Regions from separate parts of the Paenibacillus sp. FSL H7-0943 genome, predicted to be linked through region 2. Evidence: riboswitches for the same ligand, from Rfam matches in the RefSeq annotation. Region 2 holds a riboswitch; the other holds the start of a gene.

Region 1 (10,354 bases), 3.0 Mb from region 2:
TTATGAGACAGCTCTATTTCATCCTGCGTCCAACACCAGCTCTAAATCAACGGTGAGATAGATCCTCGATATTTCCCAGCATTCGGTGCCGATCTGGGTTGCCGTTACTTTTACTTCGTTTCGATTTCCGCCCGCGCAGCCTCTAAAGCTTGACCAAGATCAGCAATTAGATCCTCCGCATGTTCAATACCGACCGAGAAGCGCAGCAATCGATCATCTACACCCACCGCATTCCGAATTTCCACAGGAATATCCGCATGCGTCTGTACTGCAGGATAGGTCATTAGCGATTCAACCCCGCCGAGGCTCTCCGCGAAGGCAATAAGCCGGATATGACGAAGCAGAGGTTCTACGTATCTGGCATCTTTTAATTTGAAAGAAAAAATTCCGGTATTGCCCGAGGACTGGCGATTCTGGATTTCATATCCCGGATGATCCGGCAGGCCTGGATGGAACACTTCCGCAATCGCCGGATGCTCTTGTAGATAGCGGGCAATTGCTAGCGCATTGCTCTCGTGCCGTTCCATACGCAGGGCCAGTGTCTTCATGCCTCTCATCAGCTGATAACTGTCTGTTGGCCCAAGCACAGCGCCAATAGAGTTATGTAGAATCGCTATTTCAGCGGATAATTCAGCTCCTTTAGATACAATAAGACCCGCAAGTACATCATTGTGTCCGCCCAAATATTTGGTAGCACTATGGACTACAATGTCCGCACCTAATTCCAGAGGACGCTGGAAAAATGGAGTCAGCAGTGTATTGTCTACAATTGTGAGCAGCCCATGATGACGGGCCCAAGTAGCAACGGCTGCAATATCCGTAACCATCATCAAAGGATTCGTTGGCGTTTCAATAAATATCGCCTTCGTATTTGGAAGACGTGAAGCCTCAAGCGCATCCAAATCATTCGTATCTACATAGGAAGCAGTGATTCCAAACTTGGACATAATTCGTTCCAACAAACGATAGGTCCCGCCGTAAAGATCCAGCGAAACGATCAAGTGATCGCCTTGCCCAAACAGGGTAAATATGGTTTGAATAGCTGCCATCCCAGAACTACAGGCAAAACCTGCATCACCAGACTCCAATTCCGCAGCCGCATTCTCTAGTACGGAACGGGTTGGACTTTTGGTACGGCTATAATCGAAACCTGTGCTCTGCCCAAGCTTCGGGTGACGGAATGCCGTAGCATTATAGATAGGGAAATTAATGGCTCCGGTAGCCGGATCTTCTTGTGAACCTATTTGTGCCAGTCTGCTTTCAATCCTAAGTTTGTCGTCCATGATAAATGCCTCCTAAATTGTAATGTAGCGCTGATCTTAATAAACAATCGGGTCGATATCGTAAGGTGTCTCTTGATATACATAGTAATTGAGCCAATTAGAGAATAATAAGTTGGCATGTGCACGCCACACTGCAGGAGGTGTTTGTTCTGGATCATCTTTAGGGAAATAGTGTTTCGGCAAGGCCATCTCCATGCCCCTCTCCAAATCACGATCATATTCCCATTTCAAGGATAATGGATCGTATTCGGAATGTCCGGTCACAAATATTTGTTTGCCGTCGGTCGTAGCTACTAGATACATACCAGCTTCTTCGGATTCCGCCAGAATCTGCAGATCTGGATTGCTCTCAATATCTTCGCGGGAGACATCGGTATGACGGGAATGCGGTACATGGAATACCTCGTCAAAGCCGCGCAGCAATTTAATGTTATTTTGATTAATCGTATGGGAGAATACTCCAAAACATTTTTCAGGCAAAGCCACTTTACGAACACCAAAATGATGATACAACCCTGCCTGTGCCGCCCAACAGATATGCATGGTCGAGGTCACATTATCCTTGCTCCATTCAAAAATCTCTTTTAGCTCTTCCCAATAGGATACTTCCTCAAACTCCATTTGCTCTACGGGTGCTCCTGTAACAATAAGACCATCCAAACGGCGGTGGCTGATCTCGTCAAAAGTTTTGTAAAAGCTTCTCAAATGCTCAGCAGAAGTATTCTTAGAAGTATGTGAGCGTGGATGCAGCAAGGTAACGTCAACCTGTAGCGGTGAATTTCCTATTAAACGCAGCAATTGAGTCTCCGTCGTTTCTTTAGTCGGCATGAGATTCAGAATAGCAATCCTTAGTGGACGGATATCCTGATGGAAAGCCAAACTATCATCCATCACAAAAATATTTTCACCGGATAGTATTTCTTTTGCTGGTAAACTGTCGGGAATTTTAATTGGCATTGTCTTTCCACTCCTTAACTGTATTTAGGTTATGATGTCACATCGCGGCTTTCTGAACAATAAAAAGACCTTTCTCGGAAAACGAGAAAGGTCATATCTACAGTCATATGCGCCTCTCTCATCTGCCAGAAACTTTTGGACGAGGTTTAGTCGTCAGCAAAGTTCCGCAAGAATTAGCACCGTGCGTTCACACGCCGGTTGCCGGGTTTCATAGGGCTAGTCCCTCCACCTGCTCTTGATAAGATTTAGCTGTATTCAATTAAATTTCTTTAAAATTTACTTTAAATCATGAACCTCCTTTTCGTCAAGTCCATACAATGCTGAAGTAGCCTCAAAGTAACAATAAATTTGCTTGAAAGAGGCATACTCCGTTGTTATACTAGACAAGTATTTCATACCTGAACGAAAAGAAGAGGTGAGAAGAAGAATGGAAGGCGACCCGAGCTCGCAATTAAGTGTACAGAATGAGCAACCACACAGGATAATCATCAGCTTGCCGGCGGCGGGAGCAGTTCTTCTTCATGCCCTCGAATCGTCATTCGGCCTCTTGTATTGATTGTAACGCCGGCCAAGCTGATTTTTTCTCTGTGCTTAATTAGCAGTCCCTGGTGAAGACCCGGGGATAGAAGGAGTGGAATCAGATGAAAATCCGGCTGGTGAATGCAGGGGTTTTTACACCTATTGATGAAATTGATGAAACATTGACACCCCCAACAGAAGGGTTCTATTGGATTGATGCAGATGTGGAGGATTTGGAGCTGCTTCAGCCCCTGTTCAACCTGCATGATCTCGCTGTTGAGGATTGCCTTAGTGAAGAGGATCAACGTCCAAAGATCGAAATATACGAAAGTCATTACTTTATTGTTGTAAACAGCATCCGCTTTGATGATGAGGAAATCTTCCTGCGGGCGCTCAATATATTCTTGGGCAGACATTATATTATTACTGTAACGAAACAAAAGATTCACGAGCTACGCGTCCTGAAGCCCATGTTATGGGAACAAGAGGTTAGCGAACCCGACCAATTCCTTTACCTGCTTATCGACCTTGTCGTAGATAATTATTTCTCCGTAGGTGACCGAATTGAAGCCCGGATTGAGAAGCTTGAAGAGGATATCCTAATGCATACCAAGAAATCTCATCTGAGTGAGATTATCGGTCTGCGAAGTGAGATCTTATGGTTAAAGAAGATGCTGGGACCACAGAAAGAGGTTATCAATACCCTGAATAAAAAAGACCTCCGTCTGATTGATGATCAGCTGCAGAAATACTTTAGCGACATTTATGAAAATGCAGTTAAAATATCCGAAACCTTTGAGACGTACCGCGATCTCATGGGCAACTTACGTGAGGCCTACCAATCCAGTATCGCCAACCGCGCCAATGAAATTATGAGAGTATTTACCGCGATTACAACGATATTCATGCCTTTGACCGTAATTACCGGAATCTATGGGATGAACTTTGATCATATGCCGGAATTGCATACGAAATACGGTTATTTTGCCGTTATAGGTCTAATGTTGACGTTAGGCTGTGGGATGCTGTATGTATTCCGCAAGAAAGAATGGCTATGAAAATAAACGGACGAATAGGCAAGACGAAGGCCCTTTAACCCTATGGTGTAAGGAAGCCTTCGTCTTTTTGATATGATAAAAAGCTACTAGAAACTGGTCGCCATGCCCACTTTAGGAGCTTGCTCCCGCCGGAAACGAATGCGGATCAGCCGCAGATGTTCATAATAGCTATCCAGCCCTTCTGCTGCTGAAAAATCCTCCCCATACACCTTATGCAGCACTGGCTTTAGAAAAAGATCTCCAACCTCTGCATAGGCATTCCATATCGCCTCCTGCTCATTCTGCGGCACATTTTTCAGTTCTACCTCGATCAGTTTCTCCACGCAATAACCTTCTCTTTCCAGCTCCTCTACCGCTTCAATCAGTTCGCGACGGTTCACTCCACTGTTCACCTTAAGCTGTTCTAACCCTAACCCATTCTCGATCCCTTGCAGCAGAATTCGCCGTAATCGCAGTCTTTCTAGCTGTTTCTTATATTTGACCTCTTTCTGTTTATAGAGCCAGGATACAAAAGAATCCTCCTCAATTTCTTGGTGTACCCAATTCAAAGGAAAGGAATGTTCCCTTGCAGCCGTAGAGGTTATAGCCAACCAATCCGTGCCATATTGGGCTGCCTTTCCTTCCCCTACACCAGGGATCTGCAGCAGCTCCTCTGGTGTATGTGGCAAGAAAGTGCTTATCAAACGTAACAAACGATTGCTGGCAAGAATGTAAGGGGCTTTCCGTTCACTAGAAGCTCGGCTGCGGCGCCAAGCACATAACTCCTCATAAATAGCTTCGCTCCCATTATATTCACTGTAATATTGCAGCCTTAGCTGCTCCTGATTACGCCCGGTAAGGCCGTCTTCTTCATGAAATACGCCATCAATCAACGGCCGATAGCCATCCCCCATCTTCACCGCCAGCTCATGCCTGTAAACACAAAGCATTTCATTCCATGAACCACCCGCGTACCACAAATGCTCCTGGGTTTCCTCACCGCCTGAAAAATCACGCCAGCCCAGGCTCCACACTCCTTCTTCCTCTCCAATCCATAGCTGAGCGAACACCTCTTGATCCACCCCAGATATTCTGGATAAGCGATTCATAAATACAATTTGCATATTCATCCCTGCCTTTCTAGTCTTCAGCAAGCACTATACCTACCGGTCTGAGCTACTTATTCGCTGATGTGAATCCCACACTGTCAGACTCGGAAAACGCAAAAAAGCACCACTCTCACGATAAACGTGAAAGAGGTGCTCCCTCATTAAATGCTATACTGTTAGATCCTACAATACCATATATTTCCTAACAGTCAATATCTTTTTATACTAGTTTCTTGCCAAAGCTAAAGTTGCCAGTCCAATCGCACCTGCAAGTCCTGCGTTATCTCCAAGCTGCGGTGGCACAACATAATTATCGATGTCGGTATTTAGCGCTGGATGCTGAACATAACCCTTCAGCAGCTCCTGCAGCTTGGTACGAATTAGCGGGAACAAGTGGCTTTGCTTCATGACACCACCGCCCATTACGATTTTTTCGGGAGACAGAATCAACACGTAATTCATAAGTGCATGTGCAAGATAATGAGCTTCCATATCCCAAGCTGGATGGTCAACAGGCAGCTCGCCTGCTGGTTGTCCCCAGCGTTTGCCAATCCCCGGACCTGCTGCTAACCCTTCAAGGCAATCGCCATGATAAGGGCAGTAGCCCTCAAACGTGTCCTCTGGATGTCTGCGAACTAGAATATGCCCCATCTCAGGATGAGACAATCCATGCACCATCTGACCTCCAACTACTGCTCCCGCTCCAATGCCTGTCCCAACCGTAATATAAAGGCAGCTGTCCAGACCTTTAGCCGCTCCCCATTTACTTTCCGCAAGCGCTGCACCATTCACATCCGTATCAAAACCGATCGGCACGTTAAATTGCTCAGCCATTGTACCTACCAAATTATATTGTCCCCAGTGAGGTTTTGGTGTCGTTGTTATGTAACCATAAGTAGGGCTGTCCAGCACGGGATCAATCGGTCCAAACGATCCAATACCAAAAGCTTCTACATTCTTCCCATTAAAATAGTCAATTACGAGTCCCATCGTTTCTTCCGGTGTTGTTGTCGGAAAGCTAACTCGGTCCAGAATGGTACCGTCCTCATAACCAATTCCGCATACAAACTTCGTTCCGCCTGCTTCAATCGCTCCCAATAACTTCATAGCAACTATCTCCCTTCTCCATTAAGCAATAATCCGCCATCCAGTTTGAAAATAAAAATTAATATAAAATAAAACAATCAACAGCCCTTATTATACGTTGGATGAAGCGCTATCACAATAATAAAACTCCCTTCATGCTTTTTTGCATGAAGGGAGACTATTGATGTTTAATTATTTAAGTCATCAAACATAGAGCCTTTTACCGTAACCTCAATTTGATCCAGCGGCTTAATGCCGACAAGCTTGCCCAGTGATTTGTACGCGTTGGTACTCTTGGAGAGCTCCACATCTGCCAGCCAAGCCTTAACATAGTACTTCCCATCTGGCATTTCAGCTGTAGTATAGACAGGAATATGGTCCTTATTAATCGTAATCGTCACCGTAGACTTTTCCGTGATCTTGTACATATTCTGATTCAAGCCCACATATTCACGGTATTTGAAATTGTTGAAGCTTCCCAGTGTACTAGACTGTGAGTAACCCTCTAATATATTCTTCCAGAATTCATGGGTGCCTTTATCACTTTCTCTTTCTTGTGAATATGGGATCTCTTCCACATCTTTAGTAAAGCTGTTCTCCACCGTCAGCAACTTCGCATCATTCACTCCGGTGTTATCCTCTACGGATAAAGCCGCTGGCTTTCTTGCAAAGTTATTCCCGTTTTTGCTCAGTGGTTCATTCCGCAGATTGACCGCAACTTTATCATTATTGATATACATAAGATCAGTTTCATATCGGAAAGAATTCGTAAGTTCCTCAACAAGATCCTTATGGTCCTTCGTGTCTTTATCCGTATCTTTAAACGTAACTGTCTCCAGTGTAAAGGTATACGTTCCAACAGGATTAAAATAATATCCGGATTTAATCGGATAATCATACCCTTGAAGTTGCTTATCCGTAGCAAACACGGCGGTATCATAATTAGATTTGTCGTTAAGCATTTTTTTAGCGGTAGCTCTGGCTTTCTTATAAGCTTGAGCCATGCTATTCTCTACCTTCCAGCCGATATCTCCGCTTGCCTGTTGTGTGAAGATTCGCTCGAATTGCCCCTTTACTTTCGTCCAATCCTGTAAGTTCTTATTTTCATCTTCATGAGCCATCCAGCGGATTACATTATAATTGTAAGGCTCACTTGTCCAGAAGAGCTTTCGAATCAAAGAATCCGCTTTATTCTTGTCTATTGAATTCTTGTACAGCTTAGGTGCTATTTGTTTGGCCCCATTATAAATATAAGTCCGAATGGTTTTGACATCCTCACCTGGTGTAAACGGAGCTGAAGTGCTGCCGCTCTCCGTATATGTTTGACAAGATTCAACATCTTTACCTTCCCCGTTCTTTGTTGTGCTGCACACCTGATAATTACGAGTGAAATTTCTGCTCACAGTACCCTGGAAACTGATATTACCTGACTTTTGATTAGGTGTATACGGAGCCGGATTAATGTACCACTTACCGTTAACAGGATCATCACCAAAATCAGGGCGCTGTAGACTAGCTATGATGTCAGGTTGTCTAACTATAGTACTGGCGGCATCGTTAACCAGCGGATTATTCTCCACACGGAAATAACGATAGATAGTATCCGAATTATTGATTACTTCCAAAGCGCCTGTAGCATTCCCACTCCAAGTAAAATCAGAATATTGCGGTTGTAGAACAGCCTTTATAGCAGCGCCATCGGCTAACCCGAATTTCACTTTTTTCGATAACACATTATAATCCAGATCGAAGGAGCCTTTAGTTGTTGGCATCGAGTTGACCTTCTTAATCCATCCGTAAATCTCATTATTTCCGTAAAAGACTTCATTAGGTGACTTCAGCCTGTTCAGATTAAACTGGATGTATACGTCCTCATCAGGCATTGTAAATGTCGCGAAAAGAATATTGTCAGCCGTATTAGCCGCAAGCATAATTTCACCTGCTAACGTTGACGCATGACCATGGTATCTTACAGGGATTTCCTTTCCGTTACTCGTGATCTTCCAAGCGTAATCTGTTGTTTTCTGGGTGGCGAAGCTGGATCTGAGTCTGATTCCAACGGTTACCTCTTGTCCAGCTACCGCGCCGGTTGGCAAAGTTTCGAAATGAGGGGATAAATCATTTACCTGCAAAATAAACGGTGCGATAGGAATGCCTAAGTAAGTAATATTTCCGTTGGAACCTTGGATGTAAATCCTCCCTGATCCCCAAGACAGATAGGTAGGCGGTTGCAGGACGTGAACATAATCTATCCATCGCCCTCCCTTAGACGGTGTAGTATTCTGAGTGTATACAACCCTGTCTTTATACTCCTTGTCTTGATTGTTATAGATGAACCGTTCATATTTCTTACCGGCATAGCTCAGGTTTAGTCCAGTAAGAATAGCCTGCTCAAAAGTCCCGCCGGAATTCACTAGATACTCAATATCCCTACCTACAAATGCATCAAAATCATTTTTTCTAATTTTGTAGCTTGATTTTACGCCAGAGTCCTTCCAAGGTTCCTTAATCATATTAAAATTCTGAATTTGAATCCCGCTCCATCCAGCATACCATGGAGCTCCCTCAGTTGAGACCGAGTCCCCATCAATCGAATACCCGGAAAAAGCAAACATATTGCTATGCTCAAGCCATTCATGATTTCCACCATAGACAATCTCAAAATTACTATTGTTAGATTTTATCTGGTTTTGTAACAAATCCTCTCTTAACTTTCCTTTATTAGTCTCCATTGTGTAATAATTAGATTTTTTATAGAGCTCCGCCATATCTTTATTGATCTTCTCGATAACAGCTGTCGCTGTTTTTGGAAGATTGTTAGAAGTATCATTCACTGACTCTTCAGAGAAAACTGAAGAAGCTATAGATTGGAATAAGAATATTGTCACTATACTAAGCCATATCGATTTTTTCATACCTTCACCTCTCCTACTTCGGCCATACTGCGATTCCTATATCCCCCATACCAGGAGAGTCTACATCAATTTTATAATCTTTGCTTTGGAAGACTTTATAATCTAGCTCATCCATTCTTTTTGTTTTTGTTCTAACATACTTCATAATCGAATCTACGACATCGCCCTCAATGTTTTGTCTAAGAATATTCTCCGCTTCCTTCGCCTCCAGTGCAGGGTCAGAGCCTATATTAGTAAATGTAATTGTAATTTGAAAAAGATACTGACCTGCTTTCCGATCATCATTGTTGTATACTGTCAGCTGTGAATCGGTAATATAAGTCGACTCTAGATTGGCCCCCAGATGGGTATACGGGATTTCAAACCCATGAATCGTTACGGTCTTGGCTCCATTCGTTGATTCTCCCGTAGCAGGCTTATCAGAGGTAGCTATTTCACCTGAAGGAGTAGTGATGTAGACCGTCTTCACAGCATCATCCCATTTCACGTTTACACCGAGTCCTTCATATACAAATCGAAGTGGGACAAAAGTTCTTGACTGTTTGAACAATGCAGCCGTGTCCATTTGTTTTGTTTTTCCATTGAGCTCATAACTCTTTTTCCCGATATAGACACCCATTGTTTTGCCTTCAAGCGAGATTGTTGCCTTTTTAGCCTTACTGTCCCATAACACCTTAGCTCCAAGCGCTTCACTTATAAAACGCACGGGTAGCTGTACCCTTTGCTGCGCATCGATAAAAGGCTGGGCGTCTGGAAAAATAACTTTTTCTCCATTTACTACTACTCTCAATGGAAGACTTGCTGCAAAACCTGAAAATGCAGAAGTCATCAGGGATACCATTAGTAATAAAAGCAGCGAACTAATTATTTTTTTCATATAATTGCTCCTCTCAAATTTATCTTTCTATTTCCTGATATAATTAGTTCAGGTGTATTGTGGTAGTACTTGCACGGGCAGCAGCAACAATTTTAGATTCAATCTCTCGATATTTTGTAACAGTGTATCTTAAACCTGCAGTTTTTCCGTTTATCGCTGTTGTTACACGATTTTTCTGCGTCCGGACTTCATTGCTTAAACGTTGAACTTCTCTTAATTGAGCTTGAACATAAGATTCACTGTAAGCCCTGCCCACGTTAGAACTTACTCCAGAAGCTATAGATAATATCCTCTCGACGACTTCAGCAATGCTCTCTTCCTTACGCACCAGACTTTTCTGCAGACTCTCCAGTTTATCCATATTCGCCAAGATCTTAGCTCCTTGAATGACACTAGCAGATGCAACTGCAATCTTCGTAATGGTTTTCGTTACGGTCGATTTAACATTGCTGATCGCTGAATCTTTAATCGTGCGTGCGCCAGCGATAAATTCTTCCTTTGTTTTCTTAATTTTAGATTTTACACTTTGGAATATATCCCCCATTTTCTTCATCGCTTTGTCTTTTACACT
Region 2 (10,354 bases):
CTAAGTAAAAATTCGGAAATTTGTCACGGAGGCAAGCTCGCCTCTTTCTTTTTTAGAATGAACAGCTACCACTTGGGTACGTCTGGAATTTATCTTCGAGCAATCTGCTCGTAAACTTTCAGGAGGAAATCATAATATGTCTACTCTTTTTACCCCCCACACGGATGCCCGAATGGCGAACATTATTGATAAGGTTCGCAGCGGCGAAAGATTGAATTTGGAAGATGGCGTTTATTTATATCAAAGCAACGATTTACTTACCATTGGCCAGCTAGCGAATGAAGTCAATATCGCCAAGAATCACAATCGGGTATATTTTATCGAAAACATGAGTCTATATTTCACCAATGTTTGCGAATCGCACTGTGCATTCTGCAATTTCCGCAAAGATGATGGAGAAGAGGGAGCCTATACCCTTTCCGGTCAGGAAATGGTGCAATATGTCGAACAGCATATCCACCCAGGCGTACGCGAATTCCATATTGTTGGTGGCCATAACGACAAGGTTCCCTTCCAATATTATGTGGATTCTTTAAAAGCTTTGAACGAACGTTTCCCTGAGGTTACCTTAAAAGCCTACACTGCCGCTGAAATTGATTTTTTCACCCGTATTAGCGGTTTGAGTATTCGTGAGGTACTGGAACAATTGCGTGCTGCTGGACTGAAAACACTCACCGGTGGTGGTGCAGAAATATTATCCGACCAATATCGTAAAAAAATGCGTGTAGACAAAGCTAATGTGGAAGAATATCTGGAAGTCCATCGGACAGCACATCAGCTTGGGATGAAGACCCATACCACTATGCTGTACGGCTCCATTGAATCTCATGAAGACCGTATCCGCCATATGATGCAAATCCGTGATTTGCAGGACGAAACCAATGGCTTTATGGTATTCATTCCATTGTCCATGCAGCCTAAGAATAAAAACGCTGGCATCATGCGCCGCAACTCTGCTTATGAGGATCTGAAGACCATTGCGATCAGCAGATTGATGTTGGACAATTTCGATCACATCAAAGCGTACTTCATTAACATTGGCCCTCAGCTTACTCAAGTTGCGCTGAACTTCGGTGCATCAGATGTGCATGGCACAATTTTAAAAGAACGTATCAGCCACGCGGCTGGCGCCTTAACACCGGAAGGTCTGACTCGCGACGAATTGATCTGGCTAGTGAAAGGTGCTGGACGAATTCCTGTCGAACGTGACACTTTCTATAATGAAGTTAAGGTATACGAATAAGAAGACTACCTGAGATTTGTTATCCCATATTGGAAAGGAAGTTCGGTCAGCATGAGAACAATACTCGTTCTTGGCGGTGGCTACGGCGGCCTAGCCTTAATTCAAGAATTACTCAATAATCATCTTCCTCATGATGTTGAAATTATCTTAATTGACCGAATGCCATATCAAGGAATCAAAACGGAATATTATGCGCTCGCCGCAGGTACCGTAACTGATTATCACCTGCGCATTCATTTTCCGGTTCACCCCCGGCTTACTGTCCGGTACGGTGAAGTGAGTTCCATTGATTTGGAGAGCAAAATAGTCAGTATGGAATCCGGTGAGATTGTATCTTATGATCTCCTAGCCATTGCTCTTGGCTGTACCGACAATTACCACAACATCCCTGGTGCTGATCAATATACCTGCAGCATCCAGACCTTTGCTGGTACTCGGGAAACCTACCGCCGTTTAAATGATGTGAAGCCTTACGGAACGATAAACATCGTAGGTGGAGGATTAAGCGGTGTTGAATTAGCTGCAGAGCTTCGGGAGAGCCGTCCAGACCTTAACATTGCTATTCTGGATCGCGGTGAACGTGTTTTGTCTGCCTTTCCGGCAAAGCTGTCACAGTACGTAGAGGAATGGTTTCATCACCATCAGGTGCAAACGCTGGGACGAATCTCTGTATCTCATGTAGAGAAGGATTCGATTTTTAACGGTACCGAGGAAATCCTTTCAGATGTGACAGTATGGACCGCAGGGATTCAACCTGTAAAAGTAGTTCAAGATTTGAATGTGTCGAAGGACCGCGGTGGACGGATTATGCTGGATGAGTATTATCGTATACCGGATTATCCGGAGGTATATGTGATTGGTGACTGTGCCAGTCTGCCATTTGCACCAAGCGCACAAGCCGCTGGAGCACAGGGTGAGCAGGTAGCTCAGGTTATCCAAGCGACCTGGCGCGGTGAGACTCCTAAGCTTCATCCTATTCGCCTGAAGGGTACTTTAGGGTCACTAGGAAAAAAAGCAGGATTCGGACTTATGGGACAACGCTCCGTCAAAGGACGGGTTCCCCGCATCCTCAAGAGCGGAGTGCTCTGGATGTCGAAACGCACTTTAGGATAAGCCTATGATTGGTTCATAAGTATTAAAGGAAGCTACTCTCAGATAAACACGAGAGTAGCTTCCTTACGTTATTGGTGCGTATACCCTTCGGACTCAGATGACCTTATTCGCAAATTTTCAGCCTATGAAGGAGAGTTTCGGACTCCAGTGAAGTTATTGCTAATAATAAGGTTCATTTATGCTGTTTTTCAGGTGAATAGTGACTATGGGGTCCGATAGCAATCCAAATGTAGGAAAACACCCAATATAAGGTCGCCTGAGTCCGGTGGCACCTTCACGGTAGCCCCTGCACTCTCCAATATGTTGCCTAATCGATCAAATTGGTGGATTTTGTTCAAGTAAGGTTCCAAAAAGAGGGAGCACTCCATAATTTAGATTATGGAGTGCTCCCTCTTTTTTTCTCGAGAAATTTAGTCAAGATCTATATTAAACCAAGCCTCAAGCTCTTTGATCTTGGCCTCAATTTTCTCTTCTAGCTCTGCAACAGTGTCTGCTGCAATAATGTCACCTTCAACCATGGCGAAAGGCATTAAATAACACTCTCCACAATTGTTCAGACATCCGTATTCAATAACATCATAATCTGGATTTTCCTCCAGCTTATGCATTAGCTTGTCTGTTCCGTGACCCATGTTGCTGGAACAAAATTCAATAATTGGTCTCATGATGATCTCCCTATTCCGCCTAACCATTTTATTTTTTAACTTTTTGTACTATAATGAACTTACGAAAGGAGTGATTGAGAAATGAGTGAGAATGCACAAAGCACCGAAATGTATGATGAAGTACTAGAAGTGCTGGATAAGCTTCGTCCGTTCCTGCAGCGCGATGGCGGTGACGTAGAACTGGTCGATGTGGAAGACGGCATCGTTAAGTTGAAACTTATGGGTGCCTGCGGCAGCTGCCCAAGCTCCACGATCACCTTGAAAGCCGGGATTGAACGCGCCCTCCTTGAAGAAGTAGAAGGCGTTGAAGAAGTAGTTCAAGTATTCTAAATCCCGTTCAATAACCCTCCCGATTCTCCTGTATAGGAGATCGGGATTTTCTTATTATAGAGGATTTAACATTCTCTCACAACCTTAGAACATAAAACCCGCAAGCCAACTTGGCTGCGGGTTCTTGTTATGACTATAGACGAATTTAGCTTCATTCCTTAAAACGCTGGAATGATCGCACCTTCGTACTTTTCTTCAATGAAAGCTTTAGCTTCTGGAGAATTCAGGGCAGCAACCAGCTTTTTGATGGCTTCGGAATCTTTATTGTCTTGACGGGTTACCAAAATGTTAGCATAAGGGGAATCTACACCCTCGATGAACAATGCATCTTTAGTTGGCACAAGACCAGCGTCTAGTGCAAAGTTCGTGTTGATCAAAGCAAGGTCTACCTCATCCAGTTGACGTGGGAGCATAGCAGCTTCCAACTCAATGATGTCGAGATTTTTCTTGTTTTCAGTGATATCTGCTTTTGTTGCAGCAATGTTTGTATCATCTTTCAAGGTAATCAGACCATTTTTTGCAAGTAGGATTAGTGCACGGCCACCGTTAGTAGCATCGTTCGGAATGGCAACTTTTGCACCATCAGCCAACTCATCGATCGATTTGATTTTTTTGGAATAAGCTCCAAAAGGTTCAACGTGAACGGATGCAACAGAGACCAGGTCGGTTTTATTATTTTTGTTTTGGTCATCCAGATACGGTTGGTGTTGGAAAAAGTTAGCGTCTAACTCCTTCTCATCAAGCTGTACGTTAGGTTGAATATAGTCAGTGAATTCTTTGATTTCAAGTGTAATTCCATCTTTTTCAAGCAATGGAGCAATAGCCTTCAAAATTTCAGCATGAGGAACAGGTGAGGCACCAATCACCAATTTTACTGGATCTTTAGTAGGTTCACTTGTTGCTTCTGCGTTTGGTGCTGTTGTAGCAGCCGAGCTCCCAGCATTATTAGATGCATTGTTGTTACCGCAAGCCGCAAGCACCGCAACCAGTGTCAGGCTAAAAAATGTAAGTAGTACTTTTTTCATTGTAAATCCCCCTCTAATCTATATTTTGTATTGAATAAGGATATATATGGATGTACCTTATTTCCGTGTGTAATGTTTTACGAGTCGGTCACCGGCCATTTGTAGCAATTGCACCAGTACGACAATAAATATTATAGAAACAATCATAATCTCCGTCTCATAGCGGTGGTAGCCGTAACGAATCGCCAAGTCACCTAATCCGCCGCCCCCAACCATACCAGCCATTGCTGTATAGGAGACCAGTGTAACCAGTGTGATCGTAACTCCAGCGAGCAGACCTGGACGAGCTTCTGGCAAAAGAACACGCATAACGATTTGGTTCGTCGATGCTCCCATACCTTGTGCGGCTTCGATGACTCCGCGGTCTACCTCTCTTAACGACGTCTCTACCAAGCGGGCAAAAAACGGAGCTGCACCAATCACCAGAGGTGGAATCGTACCGAGTACACCAATGGAGGTTCCAACAACGGCTTTGCTGAAAGGAATTAGAGCCACCATCAAAATGATAAAGGGTACGGAACGTAGAATATTTACAAGTAATGATAAGACCGAGTAAGTTACTCTGATTACTATACTATTCGATTTCCCCCATAAATACAATAGAATTCCGAGTGGTAAACCAAGAATAATTGTGAACAATCCGGAAAAAAATATCATTTTTATAGTAGCAACCGTAGCATCCATCATTTCTTGCCAATTTAGATCTGCAAAATTCATTACGAAATCACCTCCACATCAAGGCCTTGAGCAATTAGCCTGGAGATCGTTACAGCAATCGCCTCAGCTGGCCCTTCGAACCGCACAATCATCTGTCCATAAGGCACATCTTTAATCGTTGAAATGGTACCATGTAAGATTGCAAAGCTTACACCCGTATCACGCACGACATCGGATAGTGCCGAGCCGTAAGTTTTTTCTCCGAAAAAAGTAATTTTGACAGCTTGAGAGTTATCCCCGGCAGCAGCATCAAGCGCCACTCGAAGAGGTCCTTCATTCTGTGTCTCACTGCGGATGAAATCGCGTGTAACCTCATGCTGCGGCTTGAGAAATACCTCTGTAACTTTGCCTTGCTCAACAATCCCACCACCATGAATGACCGCGACACGGTCGCAGATGCTCTGGATTACATGCATTTCATGTGTGATCAGCACAATGGTCAAATGGAATCTTTTATTAATATCGAGCAGCAGCTTAAGAATGGAATCTGTTGTCTGGGGATCAAGCGCAGAAGTGGCCTCGTCACACAGCAGCACATCAGGGTCACTGGCTAGTGCCCGGGCGATGCCGACCCGCTGCTTTTGTCCTCCAGATAACTGAGAAGGAAACTTATCTTTATGTTCTTCAAGCCCAACTAGAGCGAGCAGGTCTTTGACTTTTGTATCAATAGCTGTTCTCGACGTACCTGCAAGGCGCAGTGGAAAGGCAATATTATCGTACACGGTCGCTGAAGACAGCAAATTGAAATGTTGAAAAATCATCCCAATCTTGCGCCGCTGTTCCTGCAGCTGACCTTGGTTAAGACTGGTTAGCTCAACACCGTCTACCCAGACCTCTCCTTCTGTCGGACGTTCCAACAGATTAATGCAACGGATCAATGTACTTTTCCCGGCTCCAGAGTGGCCGATGACTCCGAATATTTCACCTTTCTCGATGGACAGATTCAATCCAGAAAGTGCTGTTGCCGCATTACTCCCTTTTCCATAAACCTTTGTTATCCCTTTTAGATTAATCAACTCTCGTCGCCCCCCCTTTATACTTCACTTATTCTATACAAAAAAACCTCCAACGATCGATGCAGATCGCAAGAGGCTCTGTGGGTTTATTAAGACAATGCCTTCTCATCTGCCAACGACCGCAACCTGCGCCATTGTAGGAATTAGCACCATGACATTTGTACAACGCTTCCCGCGCTGGATACAAATCGGTTGCCGGGCTTCATCGGGCCTATCCCTCCGCCGCTCTCGATAAGATAAAGTTATGAAATTATATTTTTTCTGAAATCGTACATACTTTAATGCAAGCATAAGTATAGTGAGTTTATCTATTTTTGTCAAAAGGAAATATATTGAACAATTACGATTTTATGCTCTTTACCTTGCTTATTTCCTTACGCAGCTGTTCATTGCTGTAGCTGAATGCCGCGATTAATGTCTTACAGTTCATTTCGAGCGATTGTTTTAAATCCTCAAGATGGCTATCCAGATCCTCGAGCTGAATTTTGTCATGCAGACCTTGGTGCCGCTGCCACAAATCATCCTGCATTTCGGAATTCATATAATGAATTTCAGCATTTCTGCGCTTGCGTAAATTCTCCAATGGATCGCGGTAGGAGTTCTTAATCTCTTCCAGTTGATCCGCTAATGCAGGATGCACATTCAATAATTGAAGCTGACGCAGCACTGTAAAGTAAGAAAAGTGCGTTTTTAATTTGGATGTTTTGAGATCATAAAAATGATTCAGTACCGTCCCAAGCTTGTCCAGAAGAGAGAAAACCCGGATAAAGCCATCTTTATAAAAATAAACATAACGTGCATAATCGCCCTGTTCCACCGGTGTCATATCATCCATATAACCCGCAATCACTAATTTCCGGTAAAAAGCGGCCGCGAACCAACTTTGCTCCAGTTCATCCAGAGAGGAAATCAGCCCACGTGTCCAAATCTCCAGCTTGCGGTATTCATGGTCATTATCCTCATGGGCACTCATTTCCTTGCGCAGCAATGCTGCAAAAGTGGCCATATTCTCCATCGCATCAGCCAACACACCGCTGTTCTTTCGAGGCGGCTCTCCAAGTAATACCCGCAGCATATCCCAGTCCTCCTAAAGTTTTGTTCAGCGTCTGCTTCCATGGACTGCTTCGTACAAAACTCGCGACGTAAGCATCGGCCAATCAGCTCCACGATATACCGATTTCCACTTTATTATTCCGCGGGTGAAGCACCTCTATCCACGGAGGGAATGTTCTACCAAGGCGGTGGAATCATTGGGCTCGTTACATTTTTTCCAGACACGACACTACTCGCGCGATTTAGCTGCCAGACTCTTACACTCATATAACATAAGACACCAAACAAACTGGCAATCAGTAAAATATGAGCCAAAGCGGCAAATATGTACAGCCTTTCATTATCTAGAGTGTAAACCACAGCCGCCCCACTAAATACCTGCATCAAGCATAACAGCACTGCAGCTATACCTAGCGCTCTAAGCTCTGGATAATCCTTATGTTTCCAAAATGCTAAATGCCCAAGCAGCGCAGTAAGCATGAATAAGATTAAAGCCGCAATCCGATGCGTAAAAACAACACCTACACCTCCGGAAAGCTCCGGAACCCATTCTCCATTACAAAGCGGCCAACCCGAACACCCGCCTTGTGAATCCGTATGACTTACAAAGGCTCCAATATACACGACAATATAAGAATAGATGGCAGTAAAACAGGTTAAATTGCGAAAAGCCTTACTTACGGGCTTCTTTTGAGCCTCCAGCTTATGATCATATTCACGTGCTTCATGCCATCTCTTGGTTCCAAGAGCCAACATCATAGCGCTTGAAAAGGCGATCAAAGAAAAACCCATATGCAACGCCATTACAGCAGCGGATTGGGATTTAATTACTGCAAGCGCTCCCATACCACCTTGAACGATGACGAATACTAAGGTCATAAATGCATATCCCAGCAAATCGCGCCGCGTACGAGCATAACGCCAAAAAGCAAACATCGAGGCAAGTGAGAATAACCCTGCCAAACCGCTAAACAAGCGATGGGTGTATTCAATCATCGAGCCTATAGTATAAGCCGGAATTAATTTTCCATGACAGAGCGGCCATTCATTTCCGCATTCCAAGCCCGATCCAGTCTTCGTCACTACCGCTCCTCCGAGTACAGCGAGGAACATGATAAGGCAAGTAAGATAACTAAGCCATTTCAACTGATTTGTCGTCAAAAATATCACCCGCAGTTTTTAGTAATGAAGAAGCAGCCAGACTTATATTTCAAAAAACCACCGCTTTGCACAAACAAGCGAAAGCGGTGGTTCCTTAGGAATTACTTTTGAAGGCTTTGATGCACTTGGACCGCTTTATCAAGGAAATTCTCAATCTCTTCACGGGATTTGCGTAATTTATTAACGAATCTAACCAATTCCCGTCCATCCGAATATGCGACGAAGCTTGGAATACCCATAATATTTTGTTCTTGACTAACATCGCCCACGGCATCAACATCTACCTCAACCAGTGTAAGGCGGTCTGCATAAGACTGCTCTACCTCTGGGATAAAAGGATCGATAAATTTGCAATCCGAGCACCAGTCAGCCTTGAAGATGGCCACTGTTAATCGAGGTGATTGAATGGCTACCTGAAATTCAGCAGGAGAACTAATTTTGTCCATGATTTACTCAGTCCCTTCTTCAATATCTGTCTATTTTCTACTCTTTAAGTGAAGCAAAATGCAGTGTAGAAGTCAAACCTATTCTCTCATACGAACACGTGCAGGCTGTAACTTCATCAGCGGATTCAATAATTTTTGCAGCGCCCGCGGATAACTGGAGATTTCCTGTTTAGTCAGCACGCCCAGCACAATAAGCAGTACTAGATAAATAACAACAACAGCGGCTCCTACAACAAGACAAGTGATCAGAAACGCCAAACGTGCAGGCATCAGATCTGTTAACAGAATCCCAGCCTCATTCAAGCCATAACCAATCCCGCCGGACACAAGTACCGCAATCACGAAACCGCCCCAACGCTTGCCCATAATTTCAAAAGGCACAATCGATTTCAGCATACGTAAGTTAAGCAAAGTAATGACCACGAAACAAAGTGCTGTTGCACCGATGATTCCGTAGATGCCAAATACCTTACTAAGTAATAAGCTTGCCACTAATTTTACAATAATACCCGCTAACACATAATACATGGAAATTCGCGATTTGCCCATACCTAACAAAATAGAGTTCGTTGTCATCATCGTAATCTGAAAGATCGTTCCTAAAGTAAGCATGGCTACGATACCACTGCCATCTAAACTACTGAATAAGAGGCCATTAACTGAATATGCAGCAACTACGAGTGATAGAACAATCGGTGCTCCTGTTAAAATAGAGATACGAAGTGCTAACGTCACTTGCCCTTTTAGATGTTTTTCATCCCGACGGGCATATGCAGCTGAAATAATTGGTATTAGTGAAGTGCTCAGTGCTATAGAAAGAACCGGCGGAATCCCGGCGACACTCTGTGCCCGACTCCCGAAAATACCCAAAGCACGTGTGGCATCAGCTACACCAACTTGTCCACTCAGTAACGGTACAATTAAAGATGTATCAATAAAGTTCACTACTGGAACCGTAACTGAAGATAGAACGATAGGAATGGATAATTTAAATATATCCTTATAAATTCCAAATAGAGGAAGCTTCGCTTCATTCGTTTTGTATAACGCAGTTTGCCCCTCACTACGCCGTAATTTCATAGCGTAATAGAGCATTACACCAAAAGCACCAACACTACCAAATACACTACCGAATGATGCTCCAGCAGCCATCCAAGTGTTGTCGTACCCTTTTTGTAACAATACAAATGCCAGAAGAACAGCTGTAGATACCCTCGCGATCTGCTCCACAATTTGAGAGATGCCACCAGCCATCATATTATTCCGCCCTTGAAAGTACCCACGCATCATTGCTATAGAAGGGAAGAGTAGGAGTGCCGGAGCTATGGCCCGGATCGCCAAAGTACTTTCAGGAACTTTTGCATATTCTGCATAATAAGGAGCACCTATGTATAACAATGCGCTCATAATTACGCCAACTACAACACCAAACATTAATGCCGCCCGATACACCTGTTGAGCTTCATTTGGCCTATTCAGTGCATAACGCTCAGATACCATTTTACTTAATGTACTTGGAATCCCTGCTGTAGCCAGCGGTAATAACATCAAATAAACTGTGTTTGCCTGCGTAAATGAAGCATTA

Evidence for each region. A riboswitch is a leader RNA that binds a small molecule or an ion and turns the genes downstream of it on or off. The one in region 2 is predicted to bind S-adenosylmethionine.
Region 1: another riboswitch for S-adenosylmethionine. It lies ahead of metA (homoserine O-succinyltransferase); the one in region 2 lies ahead of NSQ55_RS25380 (methionine ABC transporter ATP-binding protein).

What each region holds. Positions count from the first base shown of each region.
Region 1 covers NZ_CP150148.1:1,941,073-1,951,426, reverse strand. The annotation lists gene NSQ55_RS08410 (PLP-dependent transferase) at 111-1,283, opposite strand; gene metA (homoserine O-succinyltransferase) at 1,320-2,240, opposite strand; SAM riboswitch class I at 2,356-2,485, opposite strand; gene corA (magnesium/cobalt transporter CorA) at 2,882-3,817, shown strand; gene NSQ55_RS08395 (HRDC domain-containing protein) at 3,904-4,920, opposite strand; gene NSQ55_RS08390 (ROK family protein) at 5,131-6,012, opposite strand; gene NSQ55_RS08385 (hypothetical protein) at 6,180-8,906, opposite strand; gene NSQ55_RS08380 (copper amine oxidase N-terminal domain-containing protein) at 8,920-9,783, opposite strand; gene NSQ55_RS08375 (Mbeg1-like protein) at 9,827-10,354, opposite strand, start outside.
Region 2 covers NZ_CP150148.1:5,800,132-5,810,485, forward strand. The annotation lists gene mqnE (aminofutalosine synthase MqnE) at 137-1,243, shown strand; gene NSQ55_RS25355 (NAD(P)/FAD-dependent oxidoreductase) at 1,295-2,356, shown strand; gene NSQ55_RS25360 (YuzB family protein) at 2,767-3,021, opposite strand; gene NSQ55_RS25365 (NifU family protein) at 3,103-3,351, shown strand; gene NSQ55_RS25370 (MetQ/NlpA family ABC transporter substrate-binding protein) at 3,510-4,376, opposite strand; gene NSQ55_RS25375 (methionine ABC transporter permease) at 4,434-5,093, opposite strand; gene NSQ55_RS25380 (methionine ABC transporter ATP-binding protein) at 5,093-6,109, opposite strand; SAM riboswitch class I at 6,212-6,347, opposite strand; gene NSQ55_RS25385 (Cthe_2314 family HEPN domain-containing protein) at 6,450-7,184, opposite strand; gene NSQ55_RS25390 (heme A synthase) at 7,340-8,323, opposite strand; gene NSQ55_RS25395 (thioredoxin family protein) at 8,425-8,769, opposite strand; gene NSQ55_RS25400 (polysaccharide biosynthesis protein) at 8,848-10,354, opposite strand, start outside.